DNA from 2 places in the Janibacter zhangyanbonis genome. Region 1 is predicted to be linked to the other one. Evidence: riboswitches for the same ligand, from Rfam matches in the RefSeq annotation. Region 1 holds a riboswitch; the other holds the start of a gene.
The links. Region 1 has a riboswitch for cyclic di-AMP ahead of ACQBJO_RS02405 (C40 family peptidase). Riboswitches for the same ligand answer to the same signal wherever they lie in the genome.
Positions count from the first base shown of each region.

Region 1 (9,280 bases):
CCGTGCGCGGCCGCAACCGCCTCCAGTCGGTGATGTTCGTCGGCCTCACCGGCTACGGGCTCGCGCTGCTCTTCCACCTGCACGGGGCGCCCGACCTCGCCCTGACCCAGGTGCTCGTCGAGACCTTCTCCCTCGTGCTCTTCGTCCTCGTGCTGCGCATGCTCCCGCAGGACTTCCGCCGCCGTCCCCGCTCCGGCCGCCGCTCGCGCCGCCGGCTGTGGCGCCTCGCCCTCGCCGGGACCATGGGCGCGGCGATCTCCACCCTCACGGTCGTCGCGGCCAATGCCCGCATCCACGAGCCGATCAGCAAGGCCTTCCCCGAGCAGGCCTACGACTTCGGCCACGGACAAAATGTCGTCAACGTGACCCTCATCGACATCCGCGCCTGGGACACCCTCGGCGAGATCTCGGTCCTCGTCGCGGCCGCGACCGGCATCGCCAGCCTGGTCTTCGTGCGCACCCAGGACGTCGAGCGCTCGTGGACCCGCCGGCGCAACCAGGGCCCGGTCACCGCGTCGATCCCCCGCGAGCGCCGCTCGGTCATCCTCGAGACCGCCACCCGGCTGGTCTTCCACGTGATGATCGCGCTCTCGCTCTACCTCCTCTTCTCCGGGCACAACCAGCCCGGCGGTGGCTTCGCCGGTGGCCTCGTCCTCGGTCTGGCGCTGCTCGTGCGCTACCTCGCCGGCGGTCGCGCCGAGCTCGACCGCGCCGCCCCGGTGAGCGCCGGTCTCGTCCTCGGGGCCGGTCTGGCCGTCGCGGCGATCTCCGCGCTCGCGCCGCTCGCCTTCGGCGGCACCGTCCTGCAGTCGGCGGTCGTCGAGTTCGACGTCCCCGTCTGGGGCCACGTCAAGCTCGTCACCGCGATGTTCTTCGACATCGGCGTCTACCTCATCGTCATCGGGCTCGCGCTCGACGTCGTCCGCTCGCTCGGTGCGGGTGTCGACAAGCAGGCCGAAGAGGACGGGGCCACCGCATGAACGCCGTCGCCCCCAACCTCAGCCTCGTCGTCGTCGCCGGCTTCCTCATCGCGACCGGCGTCTACCTGCTCCTCGAGCGAGCGCTCACCCGCCTGCTCCTCGGCATCGTCCTGGCGTCCAACGGCGTCGCCACGCTCTACCTCGTCGTCTCCGGACCGGCGAAGGGAGCCCCCTTCGTCGGTGCACGACCGGCCGACGAGATGAGCGACGCGCTCCCCCAGGCGATGGTGCTCACCGCGATCGTCATCGCCCTGGCCTCGGTCGGCTTCGTCCTCTCCCTCGCCTACCGCCAGTGGCGGATCACCGGCAGCGACGACGTCCCCGACGACGCCGAGGACGAGCTGATCAAGCGCCTCGCCGAACGCGACGAGGTCTCCAGCACCTACGACGACGACACCCAGTCCACGACCGAGGCCGAAGAGGAGGACGCGACCGCATGACCGTGGCCAACCTCCTGCCCATGCCGGTGCTGCTGCCGCTGCTCGGCGCCGCCCTCACCCTCGTCGCGCGCCGCCACCCCCGCGCGCAGGTCGCCATCAGCATCGCCGTGCTCGCCGCCAGCCTCGCCGTCGCCGCCACCCTCATGTGGTCCACCCACCACGACGGACCCATCGCGCTGTGGCTCGGGGCGTGGTCCGAGCCCTTGGGCATCGCGCTCGTCGCCGATCGGCTCTCGGCCCTGATGCTGCTCATCAGCTCCTTCGTCATCCTCGTCGTGCTCGTCTTCGCCATCGGGCAGGGCGTCGCCGACGGCGACGAGGACTCGCCGCTCGCGATCTACTTCCCGACCTATCTCGTGCTCTCGGCCGGCGTGTCCAATGCCTTCCTCGCCGGCGACCTGTTCAACCTCTTCGTCAGCTTCGAGATGCTGCTCTTCGCGAGCTTCGTCCTGCTGACCCTCGGCGGCAGCGGCACCCGGATCCGGGCGGGCACGACCTACGTCATCGTCTCGATGGTCTCCTCCTTCCTCTTCCTGTCGGCGATCGCCGGGGTCTACGCCGCGACCGGCACGGTCAACCTGGCGCAGCTCTCCCTTCGACTGCCCGAGATCGACCCGACGGTCTCGCTGGCGCTGCAGCTGATGCTCCTCACCGTCTTCGGCATCAAGGCAGCCGTCTTCCCGATGTCGGCCTGGCTGCCCGACTCCTACCCGTCGGCGCCGGTGCCCGTGTCGGCCGTCTTCGCCGGACTGCTCACCAAGGTCGGCGTCTACGCGATCGTGCGCACCCAGTTCCTGCTCTTCCCCGAGTCACCGCTGCACCACCTGATCATGGGGGCCGGCCTGCTGACGATGATCATCGGCATCCTCGGGGCAGTCGCCCAGCCGGGGATCAAGCGGATGCTCTCCTTCACCCTCGTCAGCCACATCGGCTACATGCTCTTCGGCATCGGGCTGGCGAGCGAGTCCGGGGTGTCGGCGGCGATCTTCTACATCGCCCACCACATCACCGTGCAGACCGCGCTCTTCCTCATCTCCGGCCTCATCGAGCGGGTGGGCGGCTCGACGGTCATCGACCGCCTCGGCGGGCTCGCCGCGAGCACCCCGGTGCTCGCCGCCCTCTTCTTCGTCCCGGCGATGAACCTCGCCGGCATCCCGCCCTTCTCCGGCTTCGTCGGCAAGGTCGGCCTGCTGCAGGCCGGCACCCAGGACGGCAGCATCATCGCTTGGACGCTCGTCGTCGGCTCGGTCGTCACCTCGCTGCTCACCCTCTACGCCGTGGCCAAGACGTGGAGCGCCGCCTTCTGGCGGCCGCGCGCGGTCGAGGGCCAGGACCAGACCTTCGAGATGCCGACGCTCACCCCGAGCTTCGGGCGGCTGAGCGACGCCATCGGCGCCGCCGTCGCGGCCCAGCGCCCCTCGACCCCGATCGCCCCGCCGCCGGCGGTGACCCAGGTCGAGCGGCCGATGCCGCCGCTCATGCTGGGCGCGGCCGCCGCGGTCGTCGCCTTCAGCCTGGGCCTCTCGCTCTTCGCCGGCCCGCTCTTCACCTACACCGACGCGGCGGCCCGGCAGATGCTCTCCAGCGATGCCTACGTCCGCGCCGTCCTGCCCGAGGAGGCGCCGTGAGCGACACCGCCATCGACACGACCCCGGCGACCCGTCGGCGCGGCGGCTTCCAGCCCCGGGCGATCATCGGCCTGGCCGTCGTGTGGGTCCTGCTCTGGGACCGCATCACCCTGGGCAACATCATCAACGGCCTGATCATCGGCGCGGTCGTCACGCAGATCTTCCCGCTGCCCTCGATCCAGTACTTCGGCCGGATCCACCCGTGGCGCCTCCTGCTGCTCATCGGGCGCTTCCTCGTCGACCTCGTGAGCGCCGCGGTCCAGATCGCCGGCGCCACCCTGAGCCGCCGCCCCAGCCAGGGTGGCTCGATCGTCGAGGTCCGGATGCGCACGCACTCGGAGTTCTACATGACGATCGTCTCCGCGCTCGTCTCCCTCGTGCCCGGGTCGATCGTCGTCGAGGCCCGACGCGGCGCCAACGTCCTCTACGTCCACGGCTTCCACGTCACCACGCCGGAGGGCATGGAGGAGCTGCGACGAGACGTCCTGGCCGTCGAGACCCGGGTCGTGCGGGCCATCGGCACCCCCGAGGAGATCTCGATCTGCACGCAGGAGGTCGCATGAGCATCATCCTGTCGATCGGACTCGGGCTACTCTTCGCCGCCGCCGGCCTGGTCCTCGTGCGCATCGCGCGAGGTCCGACCAACCTCGACCGCGCCCTGAGCCTCGACGTGGTCATCGTCATCGTCATCGGCATCATGGCGACGCAGATCGTGCGCAGCGGTGACGCCGGGACGCTGCCGATCCTCGTCGTCTTCAGCCTCACCGGATTCGTCGGGTCGGTCTCGGTCGCCCGCTTCATGGCCCGCAAGGACGATGCCTCGTGAGCTGGGCACAGATCCTCGACCTCGCCGGGGCGATCAGCCTGCTCCTCGGTGCCACGCTGGCCCTCGTCGGCGCGATCGGCTTGGTGCGCCTGCCCGACCTCTTCGCCCGCATGCACGCCGCCACCAAGCCACAGACCCTGGGTCTGCTGCTCATCCTGCTCGGCCTGGCGCTCACGGTGCGCACCTGGGCCTCGGTCGCCACGCTGCTCATCGTCCTCGGCGCCCAGGCCCTCACCGCGCCCGTCACCGCGCACATGCTCGGCCGCGCCGGCTATCGCACCGGCGTCCCCGAGGACGACCTGCTCCACCACGACGAGCTCGGCGCCGCCTACCGACGGATGCAGGAGCAGGACCGGCAGCGCGAGCAGTCCTGACGACATGACGCAGGGGGCGAAGGGAGCGGCTGCTCCCTTCGCCCCCTGTCGGGTCGGCGCTCAGACCCGGCCGTAGCCGGAGACGCCGTCGAAGATCGGACGGATCGAGATCGACGAGCCGGTGCGCGGCGAGTCGATCATCATGCCGTCGCCGACGTAGATGCCGACGTGCCACGACGGGGAGCCGAAGAAGACCAGGTCGCCGGGCTGCGGGCTGGACACCGGGGTGGCGGCGGCCTGCTGGGCGGTGGTCACGCGCGGGATGGACTTGCCGGCCTTGGCGAAGACGTACTGCGTGAAGCCGGAGCAGTCGAAGCCCGCGGGGGTCGAGCCGCCGTAGACGTAGGGGGTGCCGATGTACTGCTTGGCGATCGCGATGACGCCACCGGAGGTCGGGGCCGGCGCGGAGGGAGCCTGCGTCGGCTCGGGGGTGCTGGCCGGGGCCGGCGTGGTCGCGGGGGCCTGACGCTCCTGCGAGCGGCTGGCGGCGGCCTCCTCCGAGCGCTGCTCCTCCTGGGCCTCACGGGCCTGCTCGGCGCGGCGGGCCTCGGCGGCCTGCTCCTGCTCGCGCTGACGCTCGGCGGCGGCCTCCTGGCGGGCCTGCTCGCGCTCGGCGCGCATGCGCAGCTGGTAGGGGGTCGGGCCGGTCGGCTTGGCGACGGGCTCGACCTCGATCTGACCGAAGTCGGCGCTCGTGGCCTTGGCCGTGGCGGTCGTGCTCGGGGCCGTGACGGCGGCGGCAGCCGGGGCGGCCGGCGCGGCGGCGGCCGCGGGCGTGGCGTCGGCCTGCTCGACGGCGGGGGCGGCCTGGGCGGGGATGGCGATCGCGGCGACGAGGCCACCGGAGGCGGCGAGGACGGCCGAGCCCTTGGCCAGCGGGGTGCCGGTCTGGCTGATGACGGTGCCGATCTCGGCGAGGGGGTTGTAACGCTCAGGAGCGCGGTGGCGCCCGACGGAGTGAGACACGATGAATACCTCTGTCCCGCCTGCGAGGTCAGCTGTCGGGTTCGGGCGAGAGGTGCGGCCCGGTCCCGCGGCTCCGGACCGACCTAGCGGTCCGCGTACCGTGGGACTTCACCCCGAGGAGCATCCGCGATGCCCCATGAGTGGGTCCCCCGCTCCTGCCATGCGGTGAAGTGCAGCAGCCGTCGGTGCGGTGGCAGGACAAGGCGTCCGCGAGACGGATCCGCCCAGGGGAGGCGGACTCAGGAACCGTACCCGCTGATCACGAAAATGTCACACCGCGGTCACGGACTGCGCTCAGGAGGCGGACGCCGGCTCGACGAAGACGTGCATGGCGACGTCGCGCGGCAGCGAGACGGCGTCGCTGGCGGCGCCGTCTCGGGCGACGACCACCCGGTCCTCCTCGGGGGTGACGAGCACGATCTCGCCGGGGCGCAGCCGCGCCTCGGTGAGCAGCTCGAGCGCCTCGTGGTCGACCTGCGCGGGCTCGCCGATGCGGCGCACCCGGAAGGTCCCGGTCAGGCCCTCGTCGACGATGTCGGTCAGGCTGCTCAGGCCCTCGAGGTAGTCGTCGGCGGGCGCCTCGTCACCACCGGCGAGCAGCTCCTCGAGGCCGGGGATCGGCGTGCCGTAGGGCGACTCGCGGTGCTCGGGCAGCATGGCGAGGATCTTGCGCTCGACCCGCTCGCTCATGACGTGCTCCCAGCGGCAGGCCTCGTCGTGGACGTGCTCCCACTCCAGCCCGATGACGTCGGCGAGCAGTCGCTCGGCGAGCCGGTGCTTGCGCATCACCCGGGTCGCGAGCAGACGACCCTCGTCGGAGAGCACGAGGCGCCGGTCGTCGCCGAGGCTGACCAGCCCGTCCCGCTCCATGCGCGCGACCGTCTGCGAGACCGTCGGGCCGGAGTGGCCCAGCCGCTCGGCGATGCGGGCCCGCATGGGAGGGATGTCCTCCTCCTCGAGCTCGAAGATCGTGCGGAGGTACATCTCCGTGGTGTCGATGAGATCCTTCACGGCACCATCATGCCTTGCCCGCGCGAGCGCGGTCCGCCCGCGATACCCACACGCTCGTCCACGCCAGCCCGGTGAGGCCGGCGACCCCGAGGACGACCGCGGCGGCCGGCAGCGAGACGAGGGCGGTGACGGCGCTCAGCCCGAGCGATCCGCCGGCGTGGCCCACCTCGCCCATGAGCCGCCAGGCGCCGAGGAACTGCGCCCGGTCGCGGGTCGGTGCCGCGTCCGCCCCGAGCGTCATGACGATGCCGGACCCCAGTCCGTTGCCCAGGGACATCACGAGGGCCACGGCGAGCAGCTCCCCCTTCGTCCCCGCGAGGGGCAGGGCGAGGAAGGCCGCGGAGACCACCGACAGCAGCACCGCGACGACCCAGACCCGGCCCAGCCGGTCCATGACCCAGCCGCCCGGGTAGACGAGGAGCAGCTCGGCGACGCCGGCCGCGGCGAAGATCTGCGAGGAGTCGACGCCGTCGAGGCCGATGTGCACGGCCCACAGCGGCAGGATCACCAGACGCGACTGCCGCAGGGCCGAGATGACGGTGACGCCGATGCCCTGCGTGAGCAGCAGCCGCGCGTGCCGCCGGATGACGGCGAAGACCCTCGCGTGGTGGTCCTCGGCCCGGGCCCGCTCATGGTCACCGGTGAGGTCGGGCGCGGTGAGCACGGTGACCACGGAGCCGACGGCGAGGACGACGGCCACCCCATAGGCCCCCTGCAGGCCGAAGGGGGCGATCGCCACCGAGCCGACGACCGGCCCGAGGAGCAGCCCCGCGCGCATCGCACCGCCGAGCAGGGACATGCCGCGGGCGAGCAGGTGCTGCGGCAGGACGTCGATCATGTAGCCCTGCCGGGCGAGGAAGAAGGCCGAGGAGGCCAGCCCGGAGACGAGGAGGGCGAGCGCCATGAGCCACAGCGAGGGGGCCCACCCGGCGACGGCGAGCGCGACGATGTCGAGCAGGCCGGCGCGCACGAGGGTGGCCCGCTCGCCGATGCGGGCGACGAGGGCGCCGGCGGGCAGCACCCCGACGAGCTGCCCGATGCCCGTGAGCGAGACGACGAAGGCCGCCAGGCCCAGGCTCGCGCCGAGCTCGTCGGCCCGCAGGGCCGCGATCGGGACGACGGCTCCGCTCGCGGCGGCGGACAGGAAGGTGGGCCCGAAGGCGGGTACGGCGATGCGCCTCCAGCCGAAGGTCTCGCTCGCACTCATCCCCCTCATCCTCTCCCGGGGCACCGTCGCTAGGTTGGGGTGGTGCACACCACAGCCGAGACGACGACCGTTGCCCCGCTGCACGTCGGCCCGCCGGGGACCGGCAACGGCGGCTGGGTCTGCGGTCTGCTCACCGAACGACTCGACGACCTCGTCCCCGCTGAGGGGGACCTGACGGCGGCGACGGTACGCCTGAGCGCTCCCACCCCGCTCGGCAGTCCACTGCGGTGGGAGGTCGACGGCACCGTCGCCGACGGCCCCGACCTCGCGGTGCACCTCCTCGACGGCGAGACCCTGCTCGGCACGGCCCGTCGCACGACCGCCCCCGGCCTGGCAGTCCCCGCACCGGTCTCCCTCGAGGCGGCCAGGGCCGCGGCCGCCGAGTTCGACGCGAGCGGGCACCCCTACCCCGGCTGCTACGTCTGCGGGCCGGAGGCCGAAGGGGGTCTGCGCGTCTTCGCGGCGCCGGTCGCCGGCCGCGAGGACGTCCTCGCCGCGCCGGTGACGATCACCGACGAGGGGCTGCCTCCCGTGCTCGCCGCGCTCGACTGCCCGGGCGCCTTCGCCGTCGGCTTCGCCGACGGCCCGCTCCTGCTCGGCACCCTCACCTCGACGGTGGCCGCCGACGTCCCTCGTGGGCGCGAGCTCGTCGTCATCGCGTGGGAGACCGGTCGCGAGGGCCGCAAGCGCCACACCGGCACCGCCCTGCTCGACGGCGAGCGCGTCCTCGCGAGCGCCGCCGCCACCTGGATCGCCCCCGCACCACGACAGGAGTCCTCATGACCCGCCCCCTCGCCGTCGTCACCGGAGCCAGCGGGGGGATCGGCGCGGCCACCGCGCGGGCCCTGGCTGCCGCCGGCCACGAGGTCGTCTGCGCGGCCCGCAGCACCGAGGCGATCACCGCGCTCGCGGCCGAGATCGACGGCCGGGCGGTCACCTGCGACGTCACGGACCCGGACTCCGTCGCGGCCCTTGCGGCCGAGGTCGGCGACCGCCTCGACGTGCTCGTCAACAACGCCGGCGGCGCCTACGGCCTCGACCCCGTCGCCACGGGTGACGTCGAGGACTGGCGGGCGATGTACGAGGTCAACGTCATCGGCACCCTGCGCATGGTGCAGGCCCTGCTCCCTTCGCTCGTCGCGGGTGAGGGGATCATCGTCAACGTCGGCTCGACGGCGGGGCGCACCTCCTACGAGGGCGGCGCCGGCTACACCGCGGCCAAGCACGCGCTCGCGACGATGACCGAGACGATGCGCCTCGAGCTCGTCGACCAGCCGGTGCGCGTCACCGAGATCGCGCCGGGCATGGTGCACACCGAGGGCTTCTCGCTCACCCGCTTCAAGGGCGACCAGGAGCGGGCGGACAAGGTCTACGCGGGCGTCGCCGAGCCGCTCGTCGCCGAGGACATCGCCGACGCCATCACGTGGATGGCCACCCGGCCGCGCCACGTCAACGTCGACCTCATGGTCGTCAAGCCCCGCGCGCAGGCTGCCGCGCACAAGGTCCACCGGGAGAGCTGACATGACCGACCTGCCCACGCCCACCACGCCCGAGGCCGTCTTCACCTATGCCGCACCGCGGCTGAAGTTCGGCCCCGGCGCCGTCCGCGAGATCGGCCACGACGTCGCCGGGCTCGGCGGCCGTCACGTCCTCGTCGTCACCGACCCCGGCCTCGCCGCGACCGGCCACCCCGAGCGGGTCGCCGAGGCCCTGCGGGCCGCCGGCCTGACGGCCGAGGTGCACGACTCGGCCGCCGTCGAGCCGAGCGATGCCTCGCTGGCCGCCGCCGTCGAGAGGGCGAAGGGGGGTCCCCGCCCCGACGTCGTCGTCGCCGTCGGCGGTGGGTCG
Region 1 is NZ_CP191481.1:479,632-488,911, reverse strand. Features, by position in the region: gene ACQBJO_RS02435 (Na+/H+ antiporter subunit A) at 1-980, shown strand, start outside; gene ACQBJO_RS02430 (Na(+)/H(+) antiporter subunit C) at 977-1,420, shown strand; gene ACQBJO_RS02425 (Na+/H+ antiporter subunit D) at 1,417-3,048, shown strand; gene ACQBJO_RS02420 (Na+/H+ antiporter subunit E) at 3,045-3,611, shown strand; gene ACQBJO_RS02415 (monovalent cation/H+ antiporter complex subunit F) at 3,608-3,874, shown strand; gene mnhG (monovalent cation/H(+) antiporter subunit G) at 3,871-4,248, shown strand; gene ACQBJO_RS02405 (C40 family peptidase) at 4,309-5,214, opposite strand; cyclic di-AMP (ydaO/yuaA leader) riboswitch at 5,217-5,392, opposite strand; gene ACQBJO_RS02400 (metal-dependent transcriptional regulator) at 5,509-6,225, opposite strand; gene ACQBJO_RS02395 (MFS transporter) at 6,233-7,432, opposite strand; gene ACQBJO_RS02390 (hypothetical protein) at 7,475-8,215, shown strand; gene ACQBJO_RS02385 (SDR family NAD(P)-dependent oxidoreductase) at 8,212-8,952, shown strand; gene ACQBJO_RS02380 (hydroxyacid-oxoacid transhydrogenase) at 8,954-9,280, shown strand, end outside.

Region 2 (9,280 bases), 650 kb from region 1:
TCGACCCCACACTGCGGGGTCACCACCAGGTCGCCGAGTCCTGCCAGCCGGGTGGTCCCTGAACGCCACGGCAGGAGCGGGGGACCCATTTTTTCGGCCCCAGTGCCTCGGGGTGAAGTCCACGCGGTCGCACGACCGGTGGGCGGGATGCTCATCTCCATCCCAACCCGACAGCTAACTCCGCAGGCGGAGGAGAGACCATGTCGATGTTCTACGCCGGGCGCCACCGCGCCCCGAGCACGAAGACCCCCCAGCGCACCGGCGCCAGCCTGGTGGCCGTCGCCGCCGTCGGCCTCGGCACCGCCGCCGCCACGGCGCCCGCCGCGAGCGCGGCACCCGCCACCGTGAGCGCCCCGTCCGCCGCCTCCATCTCGTCGGCGTCGTCCGCGACGTCGACCGCGAGCTTCTCGGGCCTCGTCCGTCGCGGCGCCCGCGGCTACGTCGTCAAGCAGATCCAGTGGCGCACCGGCGCCAGCGCCGACGGCGTCTTCGGCCCCATGACGGAGTCCGCGGTCAAGCGCTACCAGCGCCGCAACGGCCTCGTCGCCGACGGCATCGTCGGCCCCCGCACCGGCACCAAGATGGGCCTGAGCTCGAGCCGCACCACGACGACCACCTCGCGCACCACGACGCGCACGGTCGCCGGCTCCTCGGTCCTGTCGACGGCGGCCAGCCTCGTCGGCACGCCCTACGTCTACGGCGGCACCTCGCGGTCCGGTTGGGACTGCTCGGGCTTCACCCAGTACGTCTTCGCCCGCCACGGCAAGAGCCTGCCGCGCACGGCCGAGCAGCAGCGTCGCGCCACCACCCGCGTCTACTCCCCGCAGCCCGGCGACCTCGTCTTCTTCGGCGCGCCGGCCTGGCACATGGGCATCTACGCCGGCAACGGCATGATGTACGACGCCGGCAACGCGCGCGTCGACACGACCAAGCGCAAGATCTGGACGAGCAACGTGACCTACGGCCGCGTCCGCTGACCCCAGCACCCCACGACGAAGGGGGCTCCGACCATCACGGTCGGGGCCCCCTTCGTCATTGCTGCCCCTGCGTCATTGGTGCACAACGGGTTTCGCCACCCGCGTTACCATTTCGTGACTATATGACCTATGGTCGAACGCGGTCCCGGCCACTGCCGGGACGCCGTCGAGGACGCCGAGTCCTACCACCTCGACGGGGTACCCCAGCAGCACCGGTAGGAGCGGAGGACCCAACCTCTGGCCACACGGCCTCGGGGTGAAGTCCTACGGCGGGGCATCGCCCGGTCGAAGGGCGGGATGGTCTCCATCCCAACCCGACAGCTAACTCCGCAGGCGAGAGGAGACAGCATGACCATGTTCTACACCGCACGTCACGCCGCCCCCCGCGCCCACCGCTCTGCGGCACAGCGCACGGGCGCCGGCGTCCTCGCCGCCACGGCTCTCGGCCTGGGGGCATCGACGATGACCGCCACGAGCGCGGCAGCCCAGGGCGGCCCCGAGGCTCCGGCCCCGGCCACCTCGCAGACCGCCTCGACCGGCGGCGCGCAGAGCGCCGGCAACTCCGTCGCTCCCAGCGGCTCGACCTCCTTCTCCGACCACGTGCGCGTCGGCGACACCGGCAGCGTCGTCAAGCAGATCCAGGACAAGGTCGGCGTCAGTGCCGACGGCGTCTTCGGGTCCCTGACCGAGCAGGCCGTGAAGAGCTGGCAGGCCAAGAACGGTCTGTCGGCCGACGGCATCGTCGGCCCCGAGACCGGCTCCGCCCTGGGCCTGACCGGCGGCGGCTCCAGCTCGACCGGTGGTGCCCAGTCCGCGGACGGTGGCACCGCCGAGACCGCCCAGGCCTCGGCCAGCGCCCCGGCCTCCGACTCGTCGATCGTCAACACCGCGCGCAGCCTCACCGGCACGCCCTACGTCTACGGCGGCACGACCACCGCGGGCTTCGACTGCTCCGGCTTCGTGCAGTACGTCTACGACAAGGCGGGTAAGGACATCCCGCGCACGACGCAGCAGCAGCAGGCTGCAGCCACCCCGGTCTCCAACCCACAGCCCGGTGACATCGTCTTCTTCGGCAACCCCGCGTACCACAACGGGATCTACGCCGGCGACGGCAAGATCATCGACGCGGGCAACTCCGAGTCGCCGGTGCAGGAGCGCGACATCTGGACCGACGACGTGTCCTACGGCCGCTTCTGAGCGACCACCGCAGGCCGCTCCCGAGCGGCTCGCACGACAGGGCCCCGACCGCCACGGTCGGGGCCTTCGTCGTGCTCGGGAGCCGGAGGCGCGTGAGACACTGGCCCTTTCTACACGCGTAGTCGCCTCAGGAGGTCATCCGTGCCCGCCACCCACGCCACCGGCGAAGCCCTCGAGCTCACCGACCGCGACCTGCTCCCCCTTCGTCCCTGGCGTCGGGCGCAGGAGGACCCGCAGCATCCCTCCTTCAGCCACGTCGTCGACGGCGACTGGCAGACCATCACCGCCGGAGAGCACCTCGAGAGCCTCGTTGCGACGGTCCGGGGACTCGTCGCAAGCGGCGTCGCCGCCGGTGACCGTGTGGCGCTCATGGCCGACACCCGCTATGAGTGGCTGCTGCTCGACGAGGCGATCTGGAACGCCGGGGCCGGCACCGTCCCCGTCTACCCGTCGTCGTCGCGCAGCCAGCTCGAGTGGATCGTCCGCGACTCCGGCGCGCGGGTCCTGCTCGTCGAGACGCCGGCGATGGCACAGCTGGCCACCGGTCTCGACGTCGAGGTCCTCGTCATCGACGACGGCGCCCTCGCCACCCTCGCCGAGCGCGGTCAGACCGTGGCCGACGATGAGGTGCACGCGCGCCGGGACGCAGTGACCTTCGACGGCCTCGCCGGGATCGTCTACACCTCCGGCACCACCGGTCGGCCGAAGGGGGTCGTCCTCACCCACCGGCACCTCGCCGCCGAGGTCGCGGGCTGCCTGGCACACCCGATCGGCGAGGTCGGGGCGCCCGGCCGCCGCATCCTGATGTTCCTGCCGATGGCGCACGTGCTCGCCCGCTCCGTCGCCTACATCGCCGCGCAGTCCGGCGCCACGGTCGGCTTCTGGTCCGACTTCTCGACGATCGTCGAGAAGTTCGGCTCCTTCCGTCCGCACATGGTCGTCGGCGTACCCCGGGTCTTCGAAAAGGTGCACGCCGGCATCCGCGCCAAGGCGGCCGGGCGCCGCGTCTCCGCCGCCGTCTTCGCGAAGGGGGAGCAGGTCGCCATCGACTGGAGCCGGGCCGTGGGCGACGACCCGCGCCCGGGCCGCCCCGGGCTGCGGCTGCGGGTGCTGCACGCGGTCTTCGACCGGCTGCTCTACGCCAAGGTCCGCGCGGCCCTCGGCGGGGAGACGATGTACGAGATCAGCGGCGGCGGGGCGCTCGGCGAGCGCCTCGGCCACTTCTTCCGCGGCGTCGGCGTGCCGATCCACGAGGGCTACGGCCTGACCGAGACCTGCGCGGCGATCACCGTCAACGGGCCCGGCCAGCAGCGTGTCGGCACCGTCGGCCGGCCGCTGCCGGGCAACGAGGTGCGCATCGGCGAGGACGGGGCGATCGAAGTCCGCGGCGCCGTCGTCACCGACGAGTACTGGGGCAACGACGAGGCGACGCGGTCGTCGATCGTCGACGGCTGGTTCGCCACCGGTGACCTCGGCTCGCTCGACGACGAGGGCTATCTGACGATCACCGGCCGGGCCAAGGAGATCATCGTGACCGCGGGCGGCAAGAACGTCGTGCCCGGTCCGCTCGAGGACGTGCTGCGCTCCCACCCGCTCGTCTCCCAGGCGATGGTCGTCGGCGAGGGACGGCCCTTCGTCGCAGCGCTCATCACGCTCGACCCGGAGACGGAGCGCCCCGCCGACCCGCAGGCCGAGCTGCAGGGCGTCGTCGACGAGGCCAACGAGCTGGTCTCCAAGGCCGAGGGGATCAAGAAGTTCGTCGTCCTCGACGACGACTTCACCGAGGAGTCGGGCGAGATGACCGCGACGCAGAAGCTCAGGCGCCACGTCATCGAGACCCAGCGCGCCGAGGCGATCGAGGGGCTCTACGCGAAGCGCTGAGTCGGGGCCCGGACGGGCCCCGCCAAGGCCGCTCAGCTGCTCGCCGGCACCGCCGTGAGCACGACGTTGTCGCGGTAGTGCTGCTCCCCGTCGATCGTCATCACCGGGCCGCCGCACGTGACGAGGGCGAGCTGGCGGGGGCCGTCGACCGCGAAGATCGAGCGGGGCAAGGACACCTTGGAGTAGCTCTGCAGGCTCGTCGTGACGAAGGTCGACCGACGACCCGCGCCGTCGGTGACGTGGACCAGCGCTCCCGGACGGGCGTCACTGAGCCGCGCGAGAGCGCCCGGCGTCCCCGACAGGTCGACGTGCCCCGCGAGCAGGGTCGTGCCCGCGCCCGCGTCGAGCGGGGCGGACCACACGTCGCGACCGACCCGCCACGGCTCCCGCGGGATGTCGAGGGACCCGCCGCTGAACTTCACCCCGTCGAGGCTGGCGTAGATCCCGAGCGAGGGCACGTAGAGGCGCTCGGGCCCCATCCGGTCGGGCGACATGACCAGGCCCTCGCTCGCGCTCGTCGAGGTGCTGGCCGAGGCGCTGGAGGACGAGGTCGAGTCGTCCGGGATCGGGGCGACGGTCGCCGTGCGGGTCGGGTCCGGGGTCGGCGATGCCACCGCGAAGGTGTGGCTGGGGACCGGCGCCGCCGCGGGCTCCTCCCCTCCCGCGAGCGACCACCAGACGAGCCCGGCACCCCCGACGACGAGGGCGAGCGCGAGCAGCAGCAGGGCGAGTCGTCTCAGGGTGCTGCCGCCGGATCAGTCCGCGCGACGGGCGCGCACGGCGACACCGATGCCGCTGAGGAGCAGCAGGCCACCACCGACGAGGCCCAGGGTGTTGGGTCCGGCGACGTCGGGGACACCGGCGTTGATCGTGCGCGCCTGGGTGCGGTCCGCCGCGTCCGAGCCGTCGGTGCCGAAGTAGGTCTCGCACGCGATGCCGTCGTTGTCGGCGTCGAGGCGGTGGGGGTCCATGGCCGGGCCACCGTGGAGGGTGAAGAAGGTCTGCGCCTCCGTCTGGGAGGAGAAGTCGGGGCAGTCCTTGTCAGCGGTCGTGACGGAGGGTGCGGCCGACGAGGCCGACACGGTGACGGACGACCGGCTCGGCGCGGCGGCGGGGGCCTTTGCGGCGGGGACCTTGGCAGCCGGCACCTTGGCAGCCGGCACCTTGGCCGCCGGAGCCTTGGCAGCCGGCACCTTGGCCGCGGGGACCTTGGCCGCGGGGACCTTGGCCGCGGGGACCTTGGCCGCCGGCGCAGCAGGAGCAGCTGCCGGGGCAGCCGCCTGGGGCACAGCAGCCGGGGCGGCCACCTGCGGGGCAGCGGCCGGAGCGGCCTGGGGCGCCACGACCGGTGCCGCCTGCTGGGCGTCCGCAGCCGAGGCCTCCTCGGCAGCGGCGGGGACGGAGCCGTCGGTCTCGCTGTCCTGGGCCGGGGCGTCGTCCGCCGCGTCGGGCGCAACCGCCCCGCACGAGGCGTCGAGGAGCGTGTTGACCGGGGTCGCCCCGTCGGTCCACGCGGCCCGGGCCCAGTCGCGCCCCTCCACGGTCGCGGACGGGTCGGGCTCACCCGCGATCAGCGCGACGGCCATGACGGACGCGTCGCCGCCCTTCGTCACCTCGGACGCCGGCGCGATGACGGCCGTGACGTCGGCGTCGCCGTCGGCCGCCGAGAGCCCGCGAGCGGTGAGCGCCTCGCGCACCGAGCTGACGAGCGCGGCGTCGACGCCCTCGGCGCTCGTCACGGCGAAGGTCGTGCCCGCGTCGCACAGGGTGCTCGGCACGGCGGCCGTCGCCGGTGTGGCGAAGGTCAGCGCGAGGCCTCCCGACATGACGAGTCCGGCGATGGTGGTCCTGGCAATGGTGGTGCGCACGTCTGCTCTCCCCATGACGAAACGGCGAAGGCGCTCCCCCCACGGGCGCGCCGATGGTCGGAAGATATACCCACCCGGGCCGGGCGGGAAGCCCCCTTCGCAAGGTGCTGGCTGACGGTGGCTGCTGGCAGGGTGGGGCCATGGGCGAAGCGGACAACGAGCACGGCCACCGGCACGACGGGGACGCGAAGCACTTCGACGACACGGCCGCGACCTGGGACGACGACCCCGACAAGGTGCGTCAGTCGAATGAGGTGGCGGCGGCGATCGCGGGGCGGGTCCCCCTTCGTCCGCGGCTGCGGCTGCTCGACTACGGCGCCGGCACCGCCCTCGTGACCACGGCGCTGCTGCCGCACCTGCCGGAGGTCGAGGTGACCGTTGCCGACAGCTCCTCGGGGATGCGGCAGGTGCTCGCCGACAAGGTGGCCGGCGGCACGCTGCCGTCCCCGACGCGCGTGTGGGACCTCGACCTCGAGACCCAGCCGGTGCCCACGGAGCGCTTCGACCTCGTGGTCACCTCCAACGTCCTGCACCACGTCGGTGAGCTCGACGGGGTCCTTGCCGGCTTCGCCGAGCTGCTCGACGCCGGCGGGTGGGTGGCCGTCGCCGACCTCGACCGCGAGGACGGCAGCTTCCACGACCACGACTTCGGCGGGCACCACGGCTTCGACCGCGCCGAGGTCGCGAGCCGGCTCGCGTCAGCTGGCTTCGTCGACGTGACCGTCGGCGATGCCGGCCACGTGCACAAGCAGGACCGCGACTACCCGGTCTTCCTCGCCTTCGGCCGTCGGGCGTGATGCGCACCGTCGGCGACGCCGAGCGCCGCGCCCGCCTGGCGACACGGCACGCACTGCACCCCGACCACCACGCACCCGACGTCGTCGGCGCGGCCCGCTCGGTCGTCTGCCTGCACGCGACCGAGGCCGCGACCGTGCACCTGGCCGTCGGCGCCCGCACCACCGGGGTCACCCCCTTCGACGTCGACACGGCGCTCTACGACGACCGCGGCATCGTCAAGCAGCTGGCGATGCGCCGCACGCTCTTCGCCTTCCCCCGTGACCTGTTGCCGGCGGCGCTCGCCGTGGCCCGCGAGCGGATCGCGCCCGAGCAGCACCGGCTCGTCGCCCGCGACGCCACGCGGCACGGCATCGCCGACGACGGTGCGGCCTGGCTCGAGACGGCGGGAGCCGCCGTCGAGCGACGACTGGACGGCGGCGAGGCGCTCCCGGCCGCCGTGCTGCGCGCCGACCTGCCGGAGCTCAGCGGGGCGATCACGATCAACGAGGGCAAGCGCTACGGCGGCACCTTCAACCTCGCGCCGCGCGTGCTCACCTGGCTCGGGGCGCAGGGGCGGATCACCCGCGGGCCCAATGCCGGTCACTGGCGCCTGTCGAAGCCCGCGTGGACCCTCATGGACTCCTGGCTCGGCGAGGAGCCCGCCGTCCCCGACCTCGCGGCCGGCTACGCCGAGCTCGTGCGCCGGTGGCTGGAGCGCTTCGGTCCCGGCACGACCGAGGACGTGCAGTGGTGGCTCGGGGCGACGAAGGGAGCCACCCGCGCGGCCCTCGCGGACGTCGGCGCCGTCGAGGTGGGGCTCGAGGGTGGCGCCACGGGGTGGCTGCTGCCCGACGACCTCGAGCCGGTCGCCGAGGTCGGCCCCTGGGCGGCCCTGCTGCCGACGCTCGACCCCACGACGATGGGGTGGAAGGCCCGCGACTGGTACCTCGACCCTGCCCACCGCGAGCTGCTCTTCGACAGCAACGGCAACGGCGGCACCACGGCCTGGTGGGACGGCCGCATCGTCGGCGCGTGGGTGCAGGACGACGACGGCGTCGTGTCCGTCGTCGAGTGCCCGGGCACCGACCTCGGGAGCGAAGGGAGGTCCGCTCTCGCCGTCGAGGCGGAGCGGCTCACCGCCTGGCTCGACGGCGTGCGGATCACCAACGTCTACTCGTCGCGGCTGATGAAGGGGCAGGCGCTGCCCTAGCTCTGCGTGGCGAGCCCGGGGTGCCGGCTATCGGTCGGAGGTCTGCGGGGCCGGGCTCGTCGAGCCGCCGGAGGACGGCTGGGTCGTCGGGTCGCTCGTCGCCGGGGGCGTCGAGGGCTCTGTCGTCGGGACCGTGGTCGTGGGCTGCGTGCTCGTCGGGGTCGTCGAGGTGGGCGTCGTCGTGGTCGGCGGCGCGACCGTGAAGGACGACGGCGGCACCGTCGTGGACGACGTCGAGGTCGACGACGACGTGGTGGTCGTCGTGGTGAGCGACGGGGTCGTCGACGTGGACCGGGGGGCGCTCGTGGTCGTCGGCGGTGGTGCCTGCGTCGTCGTGGGGGCCGGCGGCGCTGTCGTCGTCGGAGGCGGTGCGACCGGGGCCGTCGTGGTCGGGGCAGGGGTCGTCGTGGAGCGCGTCGTCGACGAGGTCCGCGTCGGCGTCCCGGTGGTCGTCGTGTCACTCGTCGTCGTGGTCGTGACCTCGACCGGGATCGCCGTGTCCGCCTCGCGGGTCAGGGCGAAGGCCACGCCCGCCACGAGCACGACCGCGCCGACGAGACCTGCGACGAGGAGGCCGGCACCGCGACGCCGCCGCGGGCGCGCACCGGGGCGAAGGGAGGCGGCCGCACCTCCGCCGGCCACGACGCCGGTGGCATCGCCGGTCCCCCCGGCGCCGGTGGCCGCGCCCATGGCACCTGTCGCGCCGGCCGCCCCGACTGCACCCGCCGCTCCGACTGCCCCTGCCGCGCCGCCCGTACCGGCCGCGCCACCCGCGGCGCCCACACCGGTGACCGGCTGCGCGGGGCGACGGGAGCCCCCTTCGCTCCGTGGGATGACCACCGTCTCGTCGGGCTCGTCGTCCGCCCACGGGAAGAGCCCGAAGCCGACCGCCGGGTCGACCTCCGGCTCGTCGGCGAGGTCCGCGAACCGGCGGTGGGCCTCGTCGACCGTCAGGCGACGGGACGGGTTCTTGGCCGTCATCGCCGCGAGCACCGCGCCGAGCTCGGTGCCGCGACCGCCGCCGGCGAGGACCGCCCGCAGGGTCGTGCCGAGGGCCCACACGTCGGCGGACCGGCCACGCTCGCCGGTGAGGGTGGGGTCGTGGACGATGGGTTCGGTCAGCTTGGGAGCACCGTCGGCACCGATGAGGACGCTCGACGGGCCGACCCCGCCGTGCACGAGGCCGGCGCGGTGCACGGCCGCGAGGCCGGAGGCGAGCTGGGCACCGAGGACGGCGTCGTCGTGCGGGCGCAGCTGACCCTGCTCACGCACCTGCGCCGTCAGGGTCGGGCCGTCGACGAGCTCGAGGACGAGGAGCGGCGGCTGGCTGTCGGTGACGACGTCGTAGACCGCGACGAGGTGCGGGTGGC
Region 2 is NZ_CP191481.1:3,339,655-3,348,934, forward strand. Features, by position in the region: cyclic di-AMP (ydaO/yuaA leader) riboswitch at 22-204, shown strand; gene ACQBJO_RS16470 (NlpC/P60 family protein) at 201-977, shown strand; cyclic di-AMP (ydaO/yuaA leader) riboswitch at 1,141-1,329, shown strand; gene ACQBJO_RS16475 (C40 family peptidase) at 1,326-2,174, shown strand; gene ACQBJO_RS16480 (AMP-dependent synthetase/ligase) at 2,316-4,055, shown strand; gene ACQBJO_RS16485 (class F sortase) at 4,088-4,669, opposite strand; gene ACQBJO_RS16490 (excalibur calcium-binding domain-containing protein) at 4,811-5,923, opposite strand; gene ACQBJO_RS16495 (class I SAM-dependent DNA methyltransferase) at 6,064-6,720, shown strand; gene ACQBJO_RS16500 (winged helix DNA-binding domain-containing protein) at 6,720-7,910, shown strand; gene ACQBJO_RS16505 (serine/threonine-protein kinase) at 7,938-9,280, opposite strand, start outside.
Region 2: linked by a shared signal. The riboswitch ahead of ACQBJO_RS16475 (C40 family peptidase) and the one ahead of ACQBJO_RS02405 (C40 family peptidase) in region 1 are both predicted to bind cyclic di-AMP.